One region of the Bordetella genomosp. 9 genome, then DNA from elsewhere that is predicted to be linked to it. Evidence: predicted binding sites of a transcription regulator. Region 1 holds the regulator's gene; each other region holds the start of a gene.
The links. Region 1 encodes LexA, which represses DNA repair genes until DNA is damaged. Its sites were predicted from a motif close to ACTGTATNNNNATACAGT; they were not measured.

Region 1 (4,488 bases):
TCGGCCCTCCGGGCGTCGGCAAGACGTCGCTCGGGCAATCGATCGCCAAGGCGACGAACCGCAAGTTCGTCCGCATGGCGCTCGGCGGCGTGCGCGACGAAGCGGAAATCCGCGGACATCGCCGTACGTATATCGGTTCGATGCCCGGCAAGATCCTGCAGAACATGAGCAAGGTGGGCGTGCGCAATCCGCTGTTCCTGCTCGACGAGATCGACAAGCTCGGCATGGACTTCCGTGGCGATCCGTCTTCGGCGTTGCTGGAGGTGTTGGATCCGGAGCAGAACCATACCTTCCAGGATCACTACGTTGAGGTCGATTTCGACCTGTCCGACGTCATGTTCGTTGCCACCAGCAACACGCTGAACATTCCGCCGGCCCTGCTGGACCGGATGGAAGTGATCCGGCTGTCGGGCTACACCGAAGACGAGAAGGTTCACATCGCCAGCGATCACCTGATCCCGAAGCTCCTGAAGAACAACGGGCTGAAGGAGAACGAACTGACGATCGACGAATCGGCCCTGCGCGACATCGTGCGCTACTACACGCGCGAGGCTGGCGTGCGGGCGCTCGAACGCGAGGTCGGCAAGATCTGCCGCAAGGTGGTCAAGCAGCTGCTGACCGAGCGCGATGCGAAGGCGGAAGGCGATGCAGCGAAGGGCGCGGCCGACACGACGACGATTGCCGTTACGTCGGAAAACCTGAGCGATTACCTGGGCGTGCGCCGCTACAACTTCGGTATGGCCGAAAAGGAAAACCAGGTCGGACAAGTCACCGGCTTGGCCTGGACGGAGGTAGGCGGTGATCTGCTTACCATCGAAGTCGCCGACATGCCGGGCAAGGGTGCGATTCAGCGTACCGGTTCCCTGGGCGACGTGATGAAGGAATCCGTCGAAGCGGCCCGCACAGTGGTGCGTTCGCGAGCGCGCCGCCTGGGGTTCGCCGACAGCGTGTTCGAAAAGCGCGACATGCACGTGCACGTTCCGGAAGGCGCGACGCCCAAGGACGGTCCGTCCGCCGGTATCGCGATCACGACAGCCATGGTTTCCGCATTGTCGGGTATTCCGGTGCGCGCCGATGTGGCGATGACCGGCGAGATCACGCTGCGCGGCGAAGTGCTGGCAATCGGCGGCCTGAAGGAAAAGCTGCTTGCCGCGCACCGCGGCGGGATCAAAACCGTGCTGATTCCCGAGGAAAACGTCAAGGACCTGGCTGAGATTCCCGACAACGTGAAGAATCAGTTGGAAGTCGTTCCGGTGCGCTGGATCGATAAGGTTCTGGAAAGGGCGTTGGAGCGTATGCCTGAGCCGCTTACGGAAGAAGAGGCGAAGGATAAGCCCATGGTGACCCCGGCGCCCGCTTCGGCATCCGCCGACCCGGTTATCAAGCACTGAAGCCAAGGACGCGGCGGGACGGTTTCATGACGGTCCCACCGCTGGCCGGCCGCCTAGCCGGCAAAAACAAGAGCCCGGAGGCGAAAGCTCCCGGGCTCTTTTTCTGTGCTGGAAATTCTTCGTTCGCCGGGCCTCAGTGCAGCGCCTGCGTTCGGATAAGGCCCACTGCAATGCCTTCCAGTGCAAACTCCTGCCCTGGCTGGACGACGATGGGTTCGAAGTCCGGATTTTCCGGCAGGAGCCGGATGCGGCCGTCTTGCCGTTGCAGACGCTTGACGGTGACGTCTTCATCGATCCGCGCGACAACGATCTGGCCGTCTCGGGCTTCGCTGGCTTTTTTGACGGCGAGGAGATCGCCATCAAGAATGCCGACGTCGCGCATGCTCATGCCGCGCACCTTCAACAGGTAATCCGGCCGCTGCGCGAAGAGAGAAGGATCGACGCCCACGTCGCGTTCCACGTGCTCGGCGGCCAGGATCGGGCTGCCGGCTGCCACACGGCCGACCAACGGCAGTACAAGTTGGGCAAGGGAGGGGATGGGCAGCAACGGCTGCTGGCCTTCAGGTCGCGCCTCTTTCAATCGGATGCCGCGCGACGCCCCTGCAGTGAGCTCGATGGCGCCCTTGCGCGCCAGCGCCTTGAGGTGATCTTCGGCCGCGTTGGGTGACCGGAAACCAAGCGCCTGGGCGATTTCGGCGCGCGTGGGCGGGAAGCCCGTGCTGGCGACGGCCTGACGAATGAGATCGAGGATCTGCTGCTGGCGTTCGGTAAGTTTGCTGGCCATGGCGGATTGCTGTGCCCTGTATGGATATACAGGTCGCCATTTTGGGGGACGCAGCTTGAAAACGCAAGGGCCAGCGGAATCGAGCAACAAAAAAGCGGGGCGCAGGCCCCGCTTTCTTTACCCCAGGCTGCCGCGAAGGGTTCTCAGCCCCGCAGCACTGCGGCAATGCTTTTCGCCACTGTGTCGATGTTCTGGCTGTTCAGCGCCGCGACGCAAATGCGGCCGGTGCCAATGGCGTACACGCCATGTTCTTCGCGCAAGCGGTCGACCTGGGCGGAGGTCAATCCCGAATAGGAGAACATGCCGCGCTGGTCGAGCACGAAGCTGAAGTCCTGCTGGGCGCCGTTCTCCTTGATTTTTGCGACCAGCTGCTGACGCATCAGGCGGATGCGGTCCCGCATGCCCGCCAACTCCTGCTCCCACAATGCGAACAGTTCCGGGCTGTTGAGCACGGTCGAAACAATAGTGCCCCCGTGCGTGGGCGGGTTGGAGTAGTTGGTGCGGATGACCCGCTTGAGCTGGCTGAGCACACGCGTGGCCTCGTCCTTGCTGCCGGCCACGACGGTCAGCGCGCCGACGCGTTCGCCGTACAGCGAAAAGGACTTGGAGAAGGAGGAGCTGACGAACACCGTCATATCCATTCCCGCGAACAAGCGCACCACGGCGGCATCCTCGTGCAGGCCCGCACCGAAGCCCTGGTAGGCGATGTCGAGGAAGGGCACGAGATCGCGTTCCTTCACGACGTTGGCGATCTGCTGCCATTGTTCCATCGTGGGATCCACGCCCGTGGGGTTGTGGCAGCAGGCATGCAGGACCACGACGCTGCCGGCCGGCATGGACTTCAGCCCGGCCAGCATGCCTTCGAAGTTCAGTCCGTGCGTGGCGGCATCGTAGTACGGATACGTTTCGACCTGGAAACCGGCGCGTTCGAACAGGGCGCGATGGTTCTCCCAGCTCGGATCGCTGATGTAGGCCTTGGCGTCAGGCAGCAACTGGTGCAGGAAGTCCGCGCCGATCTTCAGCGCGCCGGTGCCGCCCAGGGCCTGGGTGGTCAAGACCCGTCCCGCCGCGGTAAGGGGCGAATCGGCGCCCAGCAGCAAGGCCTGCGCGCCTTTGTTGTAGCTGGCGATCCCCTCGATGGGCAGGTAGCCGCGCGCAGCGGCCGCTTCGATGCGAGCCACCTCTGCCTTGCGGACGGCAGCCAGCAGGGGGATGCGGCCGTTATCGTCGTAGTACACCCCCACGCCGAGATTGACCTTGCCCGCACGGGGATCGGCGTTGTATTGCTCATTCAGCCCCAGGATAGGGTCGCGCGGGGCCAATTCGACGTTTTGAAAAAGGGTGCTCATCGGATCGCAGAAAGGGTGGGTGGACGCAGCCGTATATGCGGCGGATAATGGGGGGTTTACCCCGAGACAGTCTAGCATGACGGCACCTGGATTCGTCGAGTTCCCCGATAGTCCTTTCCAGCTATATCAACCCTATCCGCCGGCGGGCGATCAGCCCAACGCGATCGACGGATTGGTGGAGGGCGTGCGGGACGGGCTCATGTACCAGACCCTGCTTGGGGTCACCGGTTCGGGCAAAACGTACACAATGGCGAACGTCATCGCGCGCCTTGGCCGCCCGGCGCTGGTGCTCGCCCCGAACAAGACCCTGGCAGCGCAGCTTTACGCCGAGATGCGGGAATTCTTCCCGAAGAACGCCGTCGAGTACTTCGTTTCCTACTACGACTATTATCAACCCGAGGCCTATGTGCCGACGCGGGATCTTTTCATCGAAAAGGACTCGTCGATCAACGAGCACATCGAGCAGATGCGGCTGTCGGCGACCAAGAGCCTGCTGGAGCGTCGCGATACCGTGATCGTGGGCACCGTGTCGTGCATCTACGGTATCGGCAACCCGGGCGACTACCACGCCATGGTGCTCATCCTGCGCGTCGGCGACCGCATATCGCGGCGTGAGATCCTCGCCCGCCTCGTCGCCATGCAATACACGCGCAACGATGCGGATTTCACCCGGGGCGTGTTCCGCGTGCGCGGTGAAACGATCGACATCTTCCCGGCGGAAAGCGCGGAACTTGCCCTGCGCTTGACCTTGTTCGATGACGAGGTGGAAACCCTGGAGCTGTTCGATCCCCTGACCGGCCGGACTCGGCAAAAGGTCCCGCGATTCACTGTATATCCGGGGTCGCATTACGTCACGCCGCGCGACACGGTATTGAGGGCCATTGAGACGATCAAGGAAGAATTGCGCGAACGCGTGGAGTTCTTCACCAGGGAAGGCAAGCTGGTGGAGGCGCAGCGGCTCGAG
Region 2 (4,488 bases), 1.4 Mb from region 1:
TGAATCCGTCCAGCGCGGCAAGCGGATCGGGGGCGGCGTCCATCGCGTCCATCAGGCGCGCCGCCGTCGCCGGGCCGATGCCGGGCACCAGTTGGGCGGCACGAAAACCGGACATGCGGCTGCGCGGATTCTGCGCCCAGCGCAACATCGCGAGCACATCCTTGATATGCGCGGCTTCCAGAAAACGCAGGCCGCCGAACTTGACGAAGGGAATATTGCGCCGGGTCAGCTCGAGCTCCACGGCAGCGCTGTGCCCGGATGCGCGAAACAGCACCGCCTGCGACTTGAGCGTGGCGCCTGCCTCGCGGCGCGCGAGCACCTGGTCCGCGACCCAGCGGGCCTGCGCCGCTTCGTCGCTCACCGTGACCAGCGCGGGCTTGTTCGACGACTTGCGATCGGTCCACAACGCCTTGGCGTGCCGCTCGCGCGCCAGCGCGATGACCGCGTTGGAAGCGTCCAGGATGGGCTGGGTCGATCGGTAGTTGCGCTCCAGCGTGACGACCTTGGCCGGCGCCGGAAACTGACCTGGGAAATCCAGAATATTGCGCACCGTCGCGGCGCGGAAGGAATAGATGGATTGAGCGTCGTCGCCGACCACCGTCAGGCCGCTCCCATCGGGCTTCATCGCCAGCAGGATCGCGGCCTGCAAACGGTTCGTGTCCTGGTACTCGTCCACCATGACGTGGTCGAAACGGCCGCCCACGTCCTGTGCGATAGCGGGGTGGCTCATCATCTCCGACCAATAGAGCAGCAGGTCGTCGTAGTCGAGCACCTGCTGCGCCTGCTTGGCTTCGACGTAGGCGCGGAACAGGCGCTTCAGCGCTTCTTCCCATTGGGCGCACCAGGGAAACTGCTCCCGCAGCGCCACGTCCAGCGGCGACTGGCTGTTCACGACGCGGGAATAGATGGCCAGGCAGCTGCCCTTCAAGGGGAAGCGCGCCTCGGTGGAAGACAGACCCAGTTCATGGCGCACCATGCCCATGAGGTCTTCCGAGTCGCCGCGGTCGTGAATGGTGAAGGATTCCGACAGCCCGATCTGCGGCGCATATTCGCGCAGCAGGCGGGCGCCGATGCTGTGAAAGGTGCCTGCCCATGGCAGCGCCGGCGGCGTCTGACCGGCACGCTGGCGCAGCACCTTCTGCAACACCGTGCCCGCCCGCCGCTCCATTTCGATGGCGGCCCGGCGCGAGAACGTCAGCAGCAGCATGCGCTGCGGGTCGGCGCCGCGCAGGATGAGATTCGCGACCCGGTGCGCAAGCGTATTGGTCTTGCCGGACCCCGCCCCCGCGATGACCAGCAACGGGCCGCCGGGAGCCGGCCCCACCCCGTACTCCGCGGCCTCGCGCTGCCGGGGATTGAGGTCGGCGAGCGGGTCGGGCGCGTCGGCGCCGGGGGAGAGTTCGGACATGGACAAGGACGGGACGGTATGGGTAACGAGCGAAACGGACGAGCTAAACGCGGCGCGGGGCCATCCGCAATGATACTGGATAAAACCTCAGTTCCGGGCTGCGCGCGGGTACGTGGATTGCTCTGCCTCGCCAGGGCGCGTTGCCGCGGGGGCAGCGTGCAGTTTTTCGTCTTCGAAGGAGAATCGCAATGGCCGACCGTATCGTCAAACTGCTGAACAATCTGATCGAGACCAGCAAGAACGGGGAAAAGGGTTTCCTCGCTGCCGCCGAGGACACCAAGGACCCCGAACTGCGCGGCCTGTTCCAGAACCGCGCCAACGACTGCGCCGCCGGCGCAGCGGAGCTGCAAGCCATCGTCACGCGGCTGGGCGGCAAGCCTGAAACCGGCGGGAGCGTGGCCGGCGCGGTGCACCGCGGCTGGGTACACCTGAAGTCCGCGGTGACCGGGCGCTCGGACGCCAGCATCCTTGAGGAATGCGAACGCGGCGAGGACGTCGCCAAGCACGACTACACCGACGCGCTGCGCGAACCGCTGCCCGAGGACATCCGCGCCGTCATCCAGAAACAGTACGAAGGGGTGCTGCGCAATCACGACCAGATCCGGGCCCTGCGCGACCGCTATCGCGCCAGCGCCTGAGCGCGCCCGCTCGCGCATGCGCGCATGAACCACGCGCGCACCTGATGCCGCCGCCTTATCGCGGCGGTTTTTTCATGCGCTCATATGGCGCGCGGCAACGGCGGCGAAAGTGGCGGCGAATTGGTCGACCAGCGGCGAGGCGGCACTTCCTGCCCTTGTGATGCAGTAGTAGTCCAGCGCCGTCATCGGTTCGACCCTGGCAAAGCGCACGCGCCAGCGCGAGCGGGCAATGGCCGCGAAGGACGGCACGACCGCCTGGCCCAAGCCCGCCTCAACCAGCGCCAAGGCCGTTTCCAAATGGGTCACCGTACGCCCGGACGACGCCAGCCCATCGCCGGGCGCGATGCGCAGACGGCGGTCCACAAGCTGTTGGATGGGATTGTCGCGCGGCAGGGATATCAAGCCGTCCGTGGCGATGTCGCGCCACCCCACGGCCTGTGGCGCGCGGCGGGCGCCCGGCGCCATGGCCAGTACCAGATGCCATTGGAACAGCGCACGGCGGCGCATGCCTGAAACGCGATGGAAGAAGGCGCCAAAGCCGGCGTCCAGTTCTCCACGTTCGACCTGCTGCTGGATCAATCGCCGATCCAGATCCGCGACTTCGATATCCGCCTGCGGCGCGATCTGGCCAAATCGCCGCAGCACCTCCGGTATGACGCTGCAGGCGATCAGGGGCGTCACGCCGATACGGGCCCGGTTGCGGCGCGGACGCTCCAACGATGCGGCATCGGCCACCGCCACGCCCAGTTCGCCGACCGTCCGCATCACGACAGGCAGAAGCTGCGCGCCCGCCGGCGTCAGGCGCACCACGCGGGTCGTGCGCTCGAACAGTTGGCAGTTCAACTGCGTTTCCAGGTCGCGCACCATCGCGCTCAACCCGGCCTGCGTGATGTGGAACTGCTCGGCCGCCTTGGTGAAGCTGGCATGGCGGGCGACGGCGATGAAGGCCTGCAGCTGGCGTAGGGAAAAGTTCATTCACAAATTCTAGTTGTTAACTGACTAGATAACGTGCTTTCACTTTTTCAATCGGCTTTGCTGAAATGTGCCCTGGCGGTCCGATCCGCGACGCCCGCCGCGACAACCACAACGACGACACCGGAGACACCTATGTTCGACTTTCTTTCGCCTCGTCCGCCCCGCGCGCGGATTGCCGCGCGCGCCCTGCGCCACGCGGCCGGCATGCTCCTGATCGGGCTGACCGCGCTATCGGGCACGATGGCGGCGGCTGCTTCCCCCTATCCGGCCAAGCCGATCACCCTTGTAGTCCCCTTCCCGCCCGGCGGGCCGACGGACAGCAGCGCGCGCCTGTTCAGCAAGGCGATGAGCGAAAAACTGGGACAGCCCGTTATCGTGGAAAACCGCGCGGGGGCGGGCGGCAGCGTCGGCACGGCCGCCGTCACGCGCGCGCAAGCCGACGGCTATACCCTGTTATGGGGCGGCACGAGCAGTCTGGTGGTGGCGCCTGCGCTTTATACGAACCTGCAGTACGACCCCATCAAGTCCTTCACGCCGATCGGCATGGCGGTGCGCGGGCCGCTCATCCTGGTTGGCCGCCCCGATTATCCGCCGCACACGCTGAGCGACCTGGTCGGGTATGCGAAGAACCACCGCGTCACGATCGCCTCGGCGGGCACGGGGTCGATCGGCCATCTTGCTGCGGAGCTGTTCAACAACACCGCCGGTATTCATCTGCTGCACGTGCCCTACCGCGGCGGCGCGCCGGCGATGACCGACGTCATCGGCGGCCAGGTCGACCTGCTGTTCGACACCGTGACGCTGCTGTATCCGCAGATTGCCGCCGGCAAGCTGCGCGCCTATGCCACCACCGGGGTGCAGCGCTACGCCAAGCTGCCGGACGTGCCGACGCTGTCGGAGGCGCTGGGCCAGCCTTATGAGGCGTACTCCTGGTTCGGTCTGCTCGCCCCCGCCGGCACGCCGCCTGCCGTGGTGGATACGCTCGCGCGCGCCTTGACCGCGGCCGCAAAGGATCCCGACGTGATCAGGCAGATGCAGGACCTGGGGCTGGAACCGGTGGGCGGTACGCCGCAGGACTACGCCAGGACCATCCAGACCGATCTGGCCAAGTGGACCGGGATCGTCAAGACCGCCAATGTGAAACCCGAATAGCATCGCCAAGGACCTTACATGTCTACCAATGCCTCGAGCCATCCCGACGTTCTCATCGCCGGCGCCGGCCTGGGCGGCCTGACCGCCGCCCTGGCCCTGTTGCGGCGCGGCCTGCGCGTGCGCGTGCTCGAACAGGCGCCGGCCCTGCGTGAGCTGGGCGCCGGCATTCAGCTCAGCGCCAACGCCAACCGGGCGCTGTTCAATCTGGGCCTGGAAGAAGCGCTGCTGCGGGTGGCCAGCCCGGCCGCAGGCAAGCGCATCCGCCTGTGGAATACCGGCCAGACCTGGCCGCTGTTCGATCTGGGCGCGCAATCG
Region 3 (4,488 bases), 960 kb from region 1:
ACCGGAACTTGTTGTCGGCATAGGTGCCGTTCCCCACCAGGTTGTCGTTGTCGTTGCGTACCGGGCTGGGCAGGCGGGTGCCCGTCATCATGCCGGTGTAGATGCTGGGTTCCTGCTCGTTCGCGTTGCGGTTCTGGACGATGGACTGGAAATCCCAGGTCAGCCTGTCGGTAAGCCTGGCGTCCAGCGCCAGCGAGAAGGAATTGCGATTCAGGTAGCCATCGTTGTACGTCGTGCCGCCCTGATGCGTCGCGTTCAGGCGGTAGCCGAAGGCGCCGCTGGACCCGGCGCGCCCGCCGATATCCACGTGTTCGCTCAACAGGCCTGGCGAGATATAGCCCAGGTCGATCTGGCGCAGGGGCTCGTCCGTGGGCCGCTTGGTGACGTAGTTGATAAGCCCGCCGGGAGTGCCGAATCCGTACATGAAGCCGGAGGCGCCTTTCAGGAGCTCGACGCGTTCGAACTGCTCGTAAGGGAGCACGGTGACGTAGCTCAGGAAAGGCTTGCCGTCGATGCGGTAGGAATTCTGCCAATCCAGGGGCAAGCCGCGCACGGACAGGTAGCTGGCCCAACCGCCATAGGACGCGCTGTTGTCGGATACGGACGCATCCAGGGCGAAGAGATCCCCCAGCTTGTTGACCTGGCGGTCCTCGATGTCCTGCGCGGTGACGACCGTGCTGGAGAACGGCGTTTCGAGCTGGGTGCGGGTGCCCAGGGCGCCCGTGTTGACGGGCGTCTCCAGGTGCACGAGCGTGTCGTCGTCGACGGCTGTTGCCTGGGTGGTCACGGTGGGAAGCTGCGTGACGGGCGCGTCGGCGCTGAAGCTTCCTGCGGCGGCCCCGTCAGCGGGCGGCGGGAAAGAATCCTGGGCCGGCCCCTGCGCCCGAACGGGACTGGCGGCGCACAAGGCGGCCGCCGCCGCGGTAAGCACGAATGCGAAAGAATGCTGACGCGAGGGGCGCTGCCGCCCTGCTGCCTGAGAGACCACTTTTCCCTTCTCCACCGGAACGTTGACCGACGCAAATGAGACGCGATATTAATTGTTATTGATATTTATTCGCAATACGTTTCGACGGCGGTCCAGGGAGTGCGAGGGTGAGGGAGACGGCGGACGGGCCCCGCCGGGGACATTCAATCTTCGTGCGTTTCGTGCACCGCCGCGGCGCCGCGCTTCCAATAGCTGGAGGCGCGGATGCGCGTTTTGTCGATGCCGCGCTCCTGCACCATGACCTGCCGCACCGCCTTGGCCGCCGCCGATTCCGCGGCCGCCCAGACATAGCCTTCGCCGGCGGGCAGCGGCACATCGCGGGCCGCCTGTTCCAGCCTGGCGGGATCGCCGGCCGGCGCATCATGGCGATGCAGCCAGCGCACCGTCAGCCCCTCGCGCGAGGGCAGCGCGATCCGGGCCCGTTCGTCGGCCACTTCGATGATGGCGATGGCGCGCCTGTCCGCCGGCAATTCCTCCAGCCGACGCGCGATGGCGGGCAAGGCCGTCTCGTCGCCGATCAAAAGATGCCAATCGAAGGCGGTGGGAATCACGAAGGAACCGCGCGGTCCGCCCACGCCCAGGTACTGGCCGGGACGGGCCTGCGCGGCCCAGGTGCAGGCAGGGCCGTCGCCGTGCAGCACGAAATCGATATCCAGCTCGTTCGATGCGGCGTCGTAGCGGCGCGGCGTGTAGTCGCGCGCCTCCGGACGCGGCACGCCTTCGGGCATGGAGATGCCGTTGGGACCGATGGACGGCAGCGCCGGCTTGTCCTGGCCCGGCGCCGGAAAGAACAGCTTGACGTGATCGTCGAACGAGGCGGAGACGAAGCCGCGCAGGTCGTCGCCGGTGAGCGTGACGCGCAGCAGTTGCGGCGATACGCGGGTCGTGCGGACAACCTGAAGAAGCCGCATCTTGAGTTCATGGCGTACGCGCTGGACGGTGAGATCGGGTCCGGTCATGAGTCATCCTCGAAAAAGTTCAGCCTTGGTCTTGGGCATTGCCTTCGATTTCGGCAATCGCCCGGGCCAGGATCGCGGCGATGCGCCGCTGTTCCGCGGGATCCGCGTCTTCCCGCCGCAGCAAGGCGTTGCGCAGGGCCTGGCGGGCCTGCACGTATTCCGGCAGCCAGCCCGTCGCGCGGTCCTCGCCTTCGCGGCCCGTTTCGGCCGGCTGGCCGGTCCAGGCGCGGCGCATCCATTCCATCTTGCGCGAGACATGCTTCAAGCGGCCGAACAGCAGCGTGAGCCGGTCCCGGTTGGCCTGGACGTGCGCGCGGCCTTCGTCGGACAGGTGATAGCGCTTCTTGGCGCCTTCGAGTTCGACCGTGGCGTAGCCCAGTTCTTCCAGGTAAGTCAGCGCGGGATACACCATGCCCGGACTGGGCGTGTAAAAGCCGCTGCTCATATCGCCCAGGGCCTTGATCAATTGATAGCCGTGGCTGGGGTTCTGTTCCAGGATGCCGAGCAGCATCAATTGCAAGTCGTCCGCGCCGAATTTGCGGCCGCGCATCCAGCCCTGGTCGTCATTCGCGCCATCATCGCCATGGCCGCCATGTCCATGACGGCCGCCGCGGCCGGGAAAGCCGCCGTGCCCGCCGCCATGCCGGCCGCCCATGGCGTGGAAGACGGCGCCCGGGTTCCAGCGCCGGCCGGCGGTGAAGAAGGGGTGAAAGAAGTGCATGGGAGCTCCTATATCTTAAGATATATATCGTACGATATAGAGGCGATGCCCCGCCGTCAAGCGTGAAGACGTCGATACCGCTGGGTTGCGGGCCTGCCGGCGCCCTGCTCTACCTTGATGCAGGACAAGAATCGAGACCGCCTTCGTCTTCTTTTTTACTGTATATTCGTACAGTAAATTCCTCGCCCCGCCTTTGCCCGCGGGGCGTTTCTCCCTTATCGCAGTGTCATGTCGACGACCGTCGCGCCGCCTCCCGAACAGATCCATCCCGCCCTGTGGCGGGGGACGCAGCTCGCCCAGGCTTCGCGGGCGGCAGTCCCCACAGGGCATTCCGCCTTGGGCAAGGAATTGCCGGGCGGCGGCTGGTCCACGGGGGTGCTGAACGAACTGCTGTTGCCGCGTCCCGGCATAGGCGAAATGCGTCTGCTGCAGCCCGCCCTGCGGGCCCTGGATCCGCAGGGCTGCATCGTCCTGGTCCAGCCGCCCCGCATCCCGCATATCGCGGCGTGGACCAGCTGGGGGCTGGACCCTGCCCGGCTGCTCTGGGTGAATCCCGAGCGGCCCGCCGACGCGCTGTGGGCGGCGGAACAGGTTTTGAAGAACGCGGGCTGCGCCGCGCTGCTGTGCTGGCTGCCGCAGGCCCGTCCCGAATCCCTGCGCCGCCTGCATCTGGCCGCCCAGGGCGGCCCCACACTGTTCTTCTGCCTGCGGCCGGCGCGCGCCGCCGCGCAGGCCTCGCCCGCGCCCTTGCGGCTGGCCCTGACGCCAGCCCGCAACGGGGTCATGGTGGATATCGTCAAACGCCGCGGCCCGGTCTGCGGCCAATCGTTGTATATCGCGCTGGAAACGCCGCGTCCCGCTACGGCCGATGCGCCGCCGGCCGTGCCGTCCGAAACGCAACGGCCGGCGACGGCCGCGCCGTCCGGGACGCCGGCATCCTCGCCTTCTCCTATTCCCCTTTCCCATGCAACTCTGGATCGCCGTCAACCTGCCGAGGCTGGCGCTGGACGCGCTGCACCCGCCGTGGCCGCTTGACGCCACGGCATGCGCCGTGGTCGAACACGAGTGCGTCATGGCTTTGACCCCCGCCGCGGCCAGCCATGGCATCGTCCTGGGCATGCGCCGCGCCGGCGCCACCGCGCTGGCGCCGCACGCCATCCTGCTGGATCGCGATGTCGCGGCAGAAGGCGCCGCCATGGAAGGCGCGGCGCTGGCGCTCTTGCAGTACACGCCCGAGGTCGCCCTGGGCGAAGCCGACAGCCTGCTGCTGAATGTGGGCGCGAGCCTGCGCATCTTCGGCGGCCCGCGCGCGCTGGCGCGGCGCATCGCCGCCACGCTGGCGGAACTGGGGCTGCAGGCGCGCCTGGGAATGGCGCCCACCGCCGGCGGCGCCTGGCTGCTGGCGCGCCGCACCGATGCGGGCCCGCGTCACGCCCTGGCCCTGCCGCGCCTGGCGCGCCGGCTGGACGCGCTGCCCTGCGCCCTGCTCCCGCAGGCGCAACCGCATCTGGAATGGCTGCACGGCATCGGCTGCCGCCAGTTCGGCTTCCTGCGCCGCCTGCCCCGCGCCGGCTTGCAGCGGCGTTGCGGTCCCGCCCTGCTGAAAGCGTTGGACGCCGCTTATGGACAGGCGCCGGAAGTCCACGCCTGGATTTCGCCGCCGGCGCAGTTCAAGCGCCGTTTCGAATTGATCGAGCGTATCGAGCATGCCGATGCCGTACTTGCGGTGGCCCGCAAGCTGATCGAACAGATGAGCGGCTGGCTGACCGCCCGCCAGCGCGCCGTGCCCGCGCTGGCGCTGGAAATGGAACACGAACGCG
Region 4 (4,488 bases), 1.1 Mb from region 1:
TTGCGCCCTTCCCCGCGCTGCTGCGCGGCGATCTGGATCTGGTGATCACATCGGATCCGCAGAACCTGGAAGCAATAGAGTATGTGCCCCTGTTCGGGTATGAACTCGTGCTGGCCGTCGCGGAATCCCATCCCTTCGCGACGCAGCGCTACATTCGTGCGGAGCAGCTGGAAGACCAGACGCTTATTACCTATCCAGTGGACCGGCAGCGGCTGGATGTGTTCACGGCGTTTCTCGATCCCGCGGACGTCGAACCCGCCGCGGTGCGCAAGGCCGAATTGACGCCGATCATTGCCCAGCTGGTCGCCAGCAATCGTGGCGTGGCCGCTTTGCCCAACTGGGCGCTTACCGAGTATCTGGGACAAGGCTGGCTGAAGGTCTGCCGCCTGGGGCCGCAAGGCGTTTGGCGCACCCTATACGCCGCCATCCGCCAGGAGGATGCCGACGCACCCTTCATCAAGGATTTTTTGAGCATTGCCCGCGATGTGAGCTTCCGCACTTTGTCGGGGATCAAGTCCGCCGCTTCGCAGTCCGCTGCCACATCAAGGACCGAGGCCAGGCAAACCCACTGAGATCCAGCTTCGCGTTGGGTCAGTCTTCCCGTTCGTCGCCCAGGACGCGGCGTATGATGTCGTGGGCAAAGCCACGGCCCGCCAGAAACCGCGCTTGCTTGGCATATGCGGCACGATCGGCGGGGCGTTCCGCAAAGCGCTTCGCCCATACCGCCCAGGCGCGCTCGTATTCGGTCGCTCGCAAGCTTTCACGCAGCTCGCCGATCTGCGCTTCGTCCACGCCATGCTGACGCAACTCCTGAACGATGCGTGCCGCGCCTTGCTTTTCCGCGCGGCGATGGACCAGGCTTTCGGCAAAACGACGAGTGGAGAGCCACCCTTCCCGCTCCAGGTCGTCCAGCATGCGCTCAATAGCGGACGGGTCCTCGGTATAGCGAGCCAGCTTGCGCGCCAACTCGGACCGGGCGTATTCGCGGCGCGATAGAAAACCGACGGCGCGAGCCTTCAAGGAAGGCCCGCGCCGTTCATCGCGGTTCACCGCAGAATCCATGTCCGGATCCGTCGTGGCGCCCATGGCGGATCTGTCGTCCCTGCGGTCGGCCACGTCTTCGCCCCGGCTTGCCGCTTATCGTCAGTCTTCTTCCGCTTCGCTGGCGGCGAAGGTGATGGCGCGGCTGACGATGCCCTGGTTCTCGCGAATACGGTTTTCGATTTCCAGGGCGATTTCCTTGTGTTCCTTCAGGTATTCGCGGACGTTGTCCTTGCCCTGACCGATGCGCTCGCCGTTGTAGCTGTACCAGGCGCCGGCCTTGTCCACGATGCCGGCCTGCACCCCAAGGTCGATGATCTCGCCTTCCCGCGAAATGCCGCTGCCGTACATGATGTCGAACTCGGCCTGCTTGAAGGGCGGCGAAACCTTGTTCTTGACCACCTTGACGCGGGTTTCGTTGCCGATGACTTCCTCGCCCTTCTTGATCGAACCGATGCGGCGGATGTCCAGGCGCACCGACGAATAGAACTTGAGCGCGTTGCCGCCGGTGGTGGTTTCGGGGTTGCCGAACATGACACCGATCTTCATCCGGATCTGGTTGATGAAGATGACCATGCAATTGGTGCGCTTGATGGTGGCCGTGAGCTTGCGCAAGGCCTGGCTCATCAGACGGGCCTGCAGGCCAGGAAGCGAGTCGCCCATTTCGCCTTCGATTTCCGCCTTGGGCACCAGCGCCGCCACGGAGTCGATGACGATCAGGTCCACCGAGCCGGAACGAACCAGCGCGTCGGTGATCTCCAAGGCCTGCTCCCCCGTATCCGGCTGCGAAATGAGCAGGTCGGTCAGGTTCACGCCAAGCTTGGCCGCATACTGGACGTCCAGCGCGTGCTCCGCGTCGACGAAGGCGCAGGTGCCGCCCAGCTTTTGCATTTCGGCGATGACCTGCAGGGTGAGCGTGGTCTTGCCCGAAGATTCCGGCCCGTAGATTTCGATGACGCGGCCGCGCGGCAAGCCCCCTACGCCAAGGGCGATATCCAGCCCGAGCGACCCGGTGGAAACCACCTGGATGTCGTGCTCGACCTCGTTGTCGCCGTACCGCATGATCGAACCCTTGCCGAACTGCTTTTCGATCTGCGATAGCGCCGCGGCGAGCGCCTTGGCTTTTTCCGCGGCGGCTGCCTTGGTGGTTTTGTCGTCCATGAAATGTCCTGTCTAGCGTTTGTCTAGCGATGGGTTCGGCGGATTATGGCACCCAATCATACTGTACGTATAAACAGTATGACAATATCTTCCGCGTTATCCCGTGTGGGCAAGGGATGGCGCCAATGGCAGAATCGAACGGAGGAGGAGGAGACCGCCGGCCGACAAAAACCAGGACCGCCGGAGGGCGGCCGAAAAGGGGCCGCCCGCTGTGCTCCGTGCCATAACGATTCGAGGAGCCTGCCCAATGCGCATCCTGATTGCGGAAGACGACAGCATCCTGGTGGATGGATTGTCCCGGTCCCTGCGGCATAACGGCTATGCCGTCGATGCCGTCCGCGACGGCATGGCCGCGGACCTGGCCCTGACCGCGCAGGCTTTCGACCTGCTGATTCTGGACCTGGGCCTTCCCCAACTGACGGGCCTGGAAGTCCTGCGCCGCCTGCGCGCGCGCAACGCCCGCTTGCCTGTGCTCATTCTAACCGCCGCCGACAGCATCGAGCAGCGCGTCAAGGGACTGGATCTGGGAGCTGACGATTACATGGCCAAGCCTTTCGCGCTGTCCGAACTGGAAGCGCGCGTCCGGGCCTTGACGCGCAGGGGCGCGGCGGGCGGTGCCAGCCTGATCCGGCATGGACGCCTGGTCTTTGACCAGGCCGGGCGGGTGGCGTCGGTGGAGGAGCAGCCGCTGGACCTGTCGGCGCGCGAAATCAGCATCCTGGAGATCCTGCTGATGCGCACCGGGCGCATGGTCAGCAAGACGCAGCTGGTGGATCACCTGTGCGAGTGGGGCGAGGAAGTCAGCACCAACGCGATCGAAGTCTATGTCCACAGGCTGCGCAAGAAGCTGGAGCCGACGGGCGTCAGGATCATGACCGTGCGAGGCCTGGGGTACTGCCTGGAACGGGATCATGGCGCGGGCGAGCTGGCGAACTGAGCGCACGCGGACGTCGCCGCTGAACCAGGAAGCGCTCGAAATCCTCCGCACCGGCGCAACCGGCCCCACCTTCGCGCCGCCGCGGCGATCGCTGCTGGGCGAAATCCTGGACTGGATGCTGGCGCCCCTGTTCCTGCTGTGGCCGATGAGCGTTGCCATCACCTACGTGGTTGCGCAGAACATTGCGGATGTCCCTTACGACCGTGCGCTCGCTTCCCATTTGCGGATCCTTGCCAGCCAGATCCATGTCGTGGACGGCAGGGCCATGCTCGAAATGACCGAACCGGTGCGCCGGGTGCTTCGCACCGGCGAAACGGACAACGTCTTCTGGCTCGTTCTGGATGGTCACGGCAGATACCTGGGCGGAGACCGCGAACTGCCCGTGCCGAAAGGCGTCGACGTCACGGCGCCCGGCGCGACCCGCTACGAGGACGCGATGCTGCGCGGCTTTTCGATCCGGCTGGCCTATACGCGCGTGGCCGCCGGCCCCCCCGGCGCCGCGCCCGCCATCGCCATCGTGGCGGAAACCGCCGAGCGCCGGTCCCAGTTGGCCAACGACATCATCAAGGGCGTCATCATCCCGCAGTTCGTGGTGCTGCCCATCGCGGTTCTGCTGGTCTGGTTCGGCCTCTCGCGCGGCGTGGCGCCCTTGCGCGCCCTGCAGCAGCGTCTGCGCGCGCGGCGCCCCGACGACCTGTCGCCCATCGACGAGCGCGCCGCGCCTGCGGAGATCGCGCCGCTCGTCCTTGCCATCAACGAATTGCTGGAGCGGCTTTCGGCCACCGTGCACACGCAGCGGCGTTTCGTGGCCGACGCGGCGCACCAGTTGAAAACGCCCCTGGCGGGGCTGCGCACGCAAGCCGAGCTGGCGCTGCGCGATGCCAGCCCGGACGAAATGCAGGCCAGCCTGCGCCAACTCGTGGCGGGGTCGGAGCGCGCCACCCGGCTCGTCAATCAGTTGCTGCTTCTGGCGCGCGCGGAAAACCCCGCGACCGTGGGCATGACGCCGCTGGACCTGAACCAGCTCGCCCGGGAACAAACGACCCAATGGGCGCCCCAGGCGCTGTCCATGGGTACGGACCTGGGGTTCGAAGAGGCCCACCGGCCCGTCACCATCGCAGGCAACGCCATCCTTCTGGCGGAACTGCTCAACAACCTGATCGATAACGCCTTGCGCTATACGCCACGCGGGGGCCGTGTCACCGTGCGGGTATCGGGACAGCCCGACGCGGCGCTGCTCGAAGTCGAGGACTCGGGGCCGGGGATTCCCGCCCAGGAAAGGGAAAGGGTATTCGACCGGTTCTATCGGGTCTTGGGGGCCCAGGCCGAGGGCAGCGGCCTGGGCCTGG

Region 2: the regulator LexA is predicted to act here: its motif matches at 1,483-1,500, upstream of CAL13_RS15185 (ATP-dependent helicase).
Region 3: the regulator LexA is predicted to act here: its motif matches at 2,826-2,843, upstream of imuA (translesion DNA synthesis-associated protein ImuA).
Region 4: the regulator LexA is predicted to act here: its motif matches at 2,263-2,280, upstream of recA (recombinase RecA).

What each region holds. Positions count from the first base shown of each region.
Region 1 covers NZ_CP021109.1:1,913,618-1,918,105, forward strand. Annotated here, with positions in the region: gene lon (endopeptidase La) at 1-1,391, shown strand, start outside; gene lexA (transcriptional repressor LexA) at 1,525-2,175, opposite strand; gene CAL13_RS08980 (amino acid aminotransferase) at 2,319-3,524, opposite strand; gene uvrB (excinuclease ABC subunit UvrB) at 3,601-4,488, shown strand, end outside.
Region 2 covers NZ_CP021109.1:3,313,574-3,318,061, forward strand. Annotated here, with positions in the region: gene CAL13_RS15185 (ATP-dependent helicase) at 1-1,408, opposite strand, end outside; gene CAL13_RS15190 (PA2169 family four-helix-bundle protein) at 1,597-2,046, shown strand; gene CAL13_RS15195 (LysR family transcriptional regulator) at 2,119-3,021, opposite strand; gene CAL13_RS15200 (Bug family tripartite tricarboxylate transporter substrate binding protein) at 3,154-4,173, shown strand; gene CAL13_RS15205 (FAD-dependent monooxygenase) at 4,192-4,488, shown strand, end outside.
Region 3 covers NZ_CP021109.1:2,871,732-2,876,219, forward strand. Annotated here, with positions in the region: gene CAL13_RS13140 (TonB-dependent siderophore receptor) at 1-907, opposite strand, end outside; gene CAL13_RS13145 (siderophore-interacting protein) at 1,132-1,947, opposite strand; gene CAL13_RS13150 (PadR family transcriptional regulator) at 1,967-2,668, opposite strand; gene imuA (translesion DNA synthesis-associated protein ImuA) at 2,897-3,703, shown strand; gene CAL13_RS13160 (Y-family DNA polymerase) at 3,633-4,488, shown strand, end outside.
Region 4 covers NZ_CP021109.1:2,993,118-2,997,605, forward strand. Annotated here, with positions in the region: gene CAL13_RS13725 (LysR family transcriptional regulator) at 1-572, shown strand, start outside; gene recX (recombination regulator RecX) at 592-1,086, opposite strand; gene recA (recombinase RecA) at 1,144-2,202, opposite strand; gene CAL13_RS13740 (response regulator) at 2,450-3,139, shown strand; gene CAL13_RS13745 (sensor histidine kinase) at 3,255-4,488, shown strand, end outside.